Linked DNA regions of Desulfopila inferna. The protein of the gene in region 2 interacts with the protein of the main gene of each other region in a pairwise test. Links are inferred from orthologs where the notes say so. Each region holds a gene or a part of one and is shown on either strand. Other genes may lie near its edges. The genes, in order: JWG88_RS01140 and ribD.

Evidence for each region.
Region 1: the proteins of ribD (region 2) and JWG88_RS01140 interact in binary tests that used the Escherichia coli proteins (3 or more experiments, as listed by UniProt). The link is inferred for Desulfopila inferna from one-to-one orthologs.

Annotation. Positions count from the first base shown.
Region 1 is NZ_JAFFQE010000001.1:285,278-288,507, forward strand. What follows is about bases 302-3,203. They hold JWG88_RS01140 (acetyl-CoA carboxylase biotin carboxylase subunit), read right to left. Parts: upstream 2,523-3,203; coding sequence 1,080-2,522; downstream 302-1,079. Other genes in these bases: JWG88_RS01135 (biotin/lipoyl-containing protein), read right to left, coding at 302-1,046; rlmN (dual-specificity RNA methyltransferase RlmN), read right to left, coding at 2,936-3,203. In the rest of the region: more of JWG88_RS01135, read right to left, coding at 1-301; more of rlmN, read right to left, coding at 3,204-3,230. UniProt on the Escherichia coli protein: This protein is a component of the acetyl coenzyme A carboxylase complex; first, biotin carboxylase catalyzes the carboxylation of the carrier protein and then the transcarboxylase transfers the carboxyl group to form malonyl-CoA.
Region 2 is NZ_JAFFQE010000003.1:19,538-22,777, forward strand. The notes cover bases 28-2,939. They hold ribD (bifunctional diaminohydroxyphosphoribosylaminopyrimidine deaminase/5-amino-6-(5-phosphoribosylamino)uracil reductase RibD), read right to left. Parts: upstream 2,099-2,939; coding sequence 956-2,098; downstream 28-955. Other genes in these bases: JWG88_RS08300 (ParB/RepB/Spo0J family partition protein), read left to right, coding at 28-906; nrdR (transcriptional regulator NrdR), read right to left, coding at 2,049-2,552; glyA (serine hydroxymethyltransferase), read right to left, coding at 2,650-2,939. Outside these bases: more of JWG88_RS08300, read left to right, coding at 1-27; more of glyA, read right to left, coding at 2,940-3,240. UniProt on the Escherichia coli protein: Converts 2,5-diamino-6-(ribosylamino)-4(3h)-pyrimidinone 5'-phosphate into 5-amino-6-(ribosylamino)-2,4(1h,3h)-pyrimidinedione 5'-phosphate.

The DNA.
Region 1 (3,230 bases), on a different replicon or contig from region 2:
ACCCGAGGTAGTTCCTTGTGCAGAATGTCGGGCATTTTATCGAGGAAATCTCCATTTACCGCCTGCTCAAGACTTGATCCCATGGCACCTCCCGGAAGTTTGTGAATCTGCACGGTAGGCTGAAACCCTTTTATCTGGGACTCGAACTGCTCATAAAATTGGCGTTGATCACGCAGGATTTCGGAGGTATCAATTATGGCCTCTTCGTGAATTGAAGGCGACTCAAATCCAAGTTCCCCGAGAGCCTGGATAACACTGAGAACGGGCGGGGGTCCGTAAAAACCGGTAAAGGCGGAATCGGCGGCATCAACTATCTTGGCACCGTTTCTCACGGCCTCGGTTATCCGGCCGATGTCGTTGCCATCGGTATTGTGGCCATGATAATGCAGAGGAACCTGCGGCAGCGACTGTTTGAGACTATTTACCAGTTCGCCTATCCGTGTTGGCGTGCCGAGGCCACCATGGTTCTTGATGCAGAGGACAATATCCTCTCCGGTAACTGAAACAATTTCTCTGGCCTTGTTAATATAGTATTGGTCGGTATGCTCCTTACCGGTGGAAAAGCAGAGACAGGGTTCGTTCAATTTTCCGGCATGGGCCACTTCCTCCAATACCGCATACATATTAGGAACATGATTGAGAAAATCGAAAGTGCGCCAAACATCGATATATTTAGCAAAATTCTGTACCGTAAAACGGATAACGTTTTGAGGATAGGGACGATAGCCAAATAAATTGACGCCGCGGCAGAGCGTTTGAAACATGGTATTGGGCATCTCCTTGCGCAACAGTTTGAGTTTGGTGAAGGGGTCAACCTGCTTGCGCAGCATGTCGACATGAATGGATGCGCCGCCGCTAATTTCCAGAGAGAAATAGCCGGCCTTATCCCGAGAAGGTGCCGCAAGCAAATCGGTGTGGAGGAGAATTCTGTTTTTGAAATCCGACTGGGAAAGATCCCGTGCGGTATTGGTGATATAGTATCCTTCCTCGCAGCGCAATGCCTCGAGGATATCTTTTACCGGTGTGTTGTGATAGATGACAGCCATAATTTATCCTGTTCTTCTGTGGGATGAGATAGATTAAGCCGCAAAGGCATTGGTTTTCTTATAATGAATTTCGGCAATAAATTTAGCCAGCTTACCGACCTCACTGCTGTCTTCGTCATACACGAAAATGAGTGGATGGGTATCGATATAGGAAGTATCGAAGTTACCGCTGACAAAATCCTTTTCTGTGGCGATATTAAGATAGAAGGGAATAGTAGTTTTCGGTCCCCGGATATGAAAATTACGCAGACAGCGGATCAACCTGCCTACCGTCTCATCCCAGGTGAAACCGTGGACGGTAAGTTTTACCAGGAGTGAATCATACACTTCCGGTATTACATAGCCCTGATAGACAAAGCCGTCGAGACGTACCCCGAACCCGCCGGTAGATCGGTATACCTCCACTGTTTTTCCCCCTTCAGGCATGAAATCATTCTTGGGATCTTCTGCGTTGATGCGGACTTCAATGGCATGTCCGCGGATTTTAACATCTTCCTGGGAGAAGGGCAGATCCTCGCCGAAAGCCAGATTTATCTGGTTGCGCACGATATCGATGCCGGTGATCATTTCGGTGACAGTGTGTTCGACCTGAACCCGTGTATTGATCTCCATGAAGTAGTAATTGAAGTGTTCATCGATGAGGAATTCCACCGTTCCCGCATTAAAATAGTTGGCGGCCTTGGCTGCCTTAACGGCTGTAATACAAATCTCATCGAGAAGATCCTGATTTTTAATCATGGACGGTGCAATCTCGATCAGTTTCTGATTTCGCCTCTGTATGGAGCAGTCCCTGGTGCCCAGGTGCACGGTATTTCCGGATTGGTCGGCAAGAATCTGGACCTCCACGTGCTTAGGATTTATCACTACTTTTTCCAGATAAATGGAATCATCGTTAAATGCCGCCAGAGCTTCGGAGCGTGCCATCGGAATCTGTTTCCGCATCTCATCATCGGAATCTATCCTTCGAATACCACGGCCTCCGCCACCCGAAGTAGCTTTGAGCATAAGAGGATATCCATGAGTGTCGGCGAAATGCAGCGCTTGCTCTATCCCCTCCTTTCCCTGGGCAAGATTTGAGGTCCCCGGTACCATAGGTATTTTGGCATCGGCCATAATCTGTCGGGCAATGACCTTATTGCCGAGGTTGTGTATTATTTCAGAGGAGGGGCCGATAAAGAGAATGTCAGCTTCTTCACAGGCTTTAGCGAAGTAGGGATTTTCTGCCAGAAAACCGTAGCCGGGATGTATGGCTGCAGCGCCTGACATTTTGGCAGCCCGAATAATCTTATCAATGTCGAGATAATCCTTTCTGGGGCCATCTCCGAGCAGAATGGCTTCATCGGCTATGCGAATATGCCTGGACATTTCATCAGGTGTTTCAAAAACGGCTACTGCCAGACAGCCTAGTTCCTGAATGGCCCGTATTAACCTGATGGCAATTTCTCCACGATTGGCTACAAGAATCTTTTTTTTCAAAATATTTCCTCTCTAAAATCAGTTCCTGTTCTCTGATAAACTTTAGTGCCTTACCCCTAAAAACTGCCACATATCAAGAAAACGAAAAACATATCAGAACTCGAATCCGCCTCAACAGCCAAGGGACTTATACCCTTCAAGGAAGTACTGTAAAGAGTCCAGTTCAGCTGGGTTAGGTAATTTTTAAGGTATTATGGAAAACGGAGAAGTCGTTTCTCAATATTTAATAATTAAATTGTATTAATCAAGTGTATCAATCAAATTTATCAGAATCTTTGGTCTTAAGGGAATATTTTGATGATGATATGAAAACAGGCCAACAGGGGGAAAAAAGATTCGGCAGGAAGGGTAATATCCGGAACGGGAACCACCTTGCAGGGCAAGGTAGAGTGAAGACGGGAAGGAACCAAGGATTAGTTGTGTTTTCCGGCAAGCTGGCCACAGGCAGCTGAGATATCAGCTCCTCTGCTGGTCCGTATAAAAACGGAATAGTTGTTTTTCCTTAGAATTTCCTGAAATGCCAGCATTCTCTCGAATGTTGGAGCTTTGTAAGGGAGATCTTCCGATTCATTATAGGCAAGCAGGTTGATCTTACAGGGGATGGACTGCAGTTGATGTGCCAGCTTACGGGCATCCCTGTCGCTGTCATTAATATCCCTGAGCAGAGTGTACTCGAACATTATGCGGCGGCGTTTAGGCATAGGGTAG
Region 2 (3,240 bases):
GGAATATACAACATCCATCCCTTCCTTCAGGATGCCCCCGCTTCTAAAGATCTGACGGCATCTATAAAGACCTCTGGGCTTTTGTCTCCTCCGGTTTTATTACAGCAGAGACAAGAGGCGAAATTTGATGTGATATGCGGCCGACAGAGACTCAAATGCGTTGTCTCCGAATTGGGTGCAAGCGAATGCTGCTGCCGTATTCTCCCTGAGCAGACCTCCCCCGAGCAGATCTTATCGATAATCATCGAGGACCAATATTCCCGTGGCAGCCTGAGCATTATTGAACAGGCTCACTTCATTTCATTGTGCCAAAGACTCCTGCCTGCAAGAAAACAACGGGAAAAATTCATCTCCAACCTGCCGCATGGAAGAATATCAAAAGGGACACAATTTCTCCTCCCCCTGATTTCATTCCCCGAACAAATTCAGAAACAGAGCCACTATGGCGTCATCTCCGATAAAATTATTCGTGACCTGCAACTGCTCATCGAACATGATCAGTTACAATTTCTGGAACTTGTCGAAAAGCTGCAGATCAGCGGCAACAACCAGAAGAAGGTACTGCATCAACTTATCGATATCGTAAAAAAAGAAGATATTGCGCTGGAGTCCTTACTGAACCGGAAAGAAATAGTCGAGCTTCTCGATAATACTGAGATAAGCACCCAGCAGAAAAGCAGCAGATTTTTTGAGCAGATTTCCCGGATGAGCCTGCCCCTGCTGAGTGCAGCCCAAGAGAATTTTGCCCAGGAAGTCAAGGAACTGAAGCTGCCGGAGAACTGCAGCATCATACCTTCACGCTCCTTTGAAACGGATGAGGTTGTCCTTGCTATCCGCTACAGGAACCTGCAGGATGCCAAAGAGAGTTGGAAGGAATTGCGACACTGTCTGAACACGGCAGATTGACTTATACGCTGACGCGGACGACATTTCAGGGGGTAACCGAAAGAGCGGTTTAGAGCGGATAGGCGATATTTCCCTCGACCAGCATATCATCTCCAAGTCTGGTATAATTTACATCGGCAAGAACGATGGCATCCTCTCTGGTTCCTACCGGAAACCGCGGCGTCAACTCATCTCCATCACTTCCGGCAAAGAGCGGAGCATGAAAGAGATAGGCCTTATCGGCAAGCCGCTTTCTGAGAAATCCACTGAATACCCTCCCTCCGCCTTCTACAAGAACAGATGTAATTTCGTTTTTCCCCAGACATTCGAGGACCTGATCAAGATCGAGCAGACCGTCGGCATCGCTCACCTCAAAGAGTTTCGCTCCCCGGCGCTGCAAAGCTTCGCGCCTTTCCGCCTCGGTATTTTTCCCATGAAAAATGAGAGTCTCTGCTTTTGATTGAAGGTTCAGTAATTTTGCTTCAGGCTGAATGGAGAGATGTGTATCAAGAACCACCCTGACCGGGTCCCTTCCGGAATCATCCGCTAATCTGGTGGTCAGAGAGGGATCATCGATGACGGCGGTGCCCCGCCCAACCATGATGGCATCATAACAGTCACGGAGAAGATGAACCTTCTGCAAAGATTCAGCCCCCGTTATCCAACCGCTGGTACCTTTACGGTAATTTAACCTGCCGTCCAGACTGACACCCGCCTTTAGGGCAACCAGCGGTTTTCCCGTGGTGATGAATTTGATGAACGGCTGGTTTATGCTGCGGCACTCCTTTTCCATTACTCCCGAGACGACTTCGATGGAGTGGTCGGCAAGATACTTTGCACCGCTGCCGGCAACCAGCGGGTTGGGGTCCTTCATGCCGATAACGACTTTTTTGATGCCGCTCCGGGCCACGGCATGACTGCAAGGAGGTGTTTTGCCGGTGTGGTTGCATGGCTCGAGGGTCACGTACATTGTGGCTCCTTCAGCCTCGCCCCCCGCTTTTCTCAGGGCGTTGATCTCGGCGTGCGGAGTACCCGCCTTCTTATGGTATCCGGCGGCAACCACCGAGCCGTTTTTGACAATTACCGCACCTACACAGGGGTTGGGAGAGGTTCGTCCCTTTGCTCTTTTTGCTTCCGCCAGAGCAAGCTGCATAAAAAACTGATCAGTCCCGGGAATGCTCATGACGACCACTTGAGTTAGATGGCAGCTCATCCCTTGCATCCAGCAGCGTTTTCAGTTCAGCCATGAACTCATTGACATCCTTAAACTGCCGATACACAGAGGCAAAACGAACATAGGCAACTTCGTCCAATTCCGGCAGGTCTTCCATCACCCACTCACCGATAACTTTGGAGAGGACCTCCTTAGCGCCGAGGTCCTGAAGCTTTCTCTCTATGTTATCCACAAAGTCGTCTATCTTATCTACACTTACCGGTCGTTTTTCACAGGCCTTTTCAAGCCCGATGACCATCTTCTGTCGATCCCATGCTTCACGCCGGCCATCTTTTTTGACCAGCATCGGCATCATCAACTCCAGCCGTTCATAGGTAGTAAATCTCTGATTGCAGGAGAGACAGGAGCGCCGCCTTCGGGTAATGGTGCATTCTTTGTTCAACCGCGAGTCTGTCACTTTATTGTCAAGATGACCACAATAGGGGCACTTCATACAACCTCCTGAATGATGATGTCATGAGAATTTGTCATTTGCCTGCGGCAGGGCAAGATATTACTTAACTGCGATAGCGCCGGCGAAAAGTAAAATTTTAAGCAGTCTCCCTCTTCACTATCGAAGTCAGCGGAAACTTCCGGCACAGTTCCATGATCTCATTACGCACGGCTCCCGTGGTATTTTCATCGCGGGATTCTATCACCCTGTCCATGAATTCGGCTATAAGCTTCATTTCCTCGACCCTCAGCCCCCGTGTCGTCACCAAAGGTGTGCCTATACGGATGCCGCTGGTAACAAAGCGGGACTGGGTGTCAAAAGGTATGGCATTCTTATTCACGGTAATACCGGCTTTACCCAAAATCTCCTCTGCCTCTTTACCACTGATATTCTTGTTGCTGAGATCGATTAGGATAAGGTGATTGTCGGTGCCGCCTGAAACGAGCCGGTAACCCTTCTCAACCAAACTTTCGGCGAGAATTCGGGCATTGGCGATAACATGCTTCTGGTCTTCGATAAAAGGTGTATCCATGGCCTCTTTGAAACTGACAGCCTTGGCGGCAATAGTGTGCATCAAAGGTCCACCCTGGATACCCGGAAAAATATTACTGTTGAGGGCCTTCGCCCATTTTTGTTTGGCCAGGATAAGACCGCCGCGCGGGCCTCTCAGTGTTTTGTGAGTGGTGGA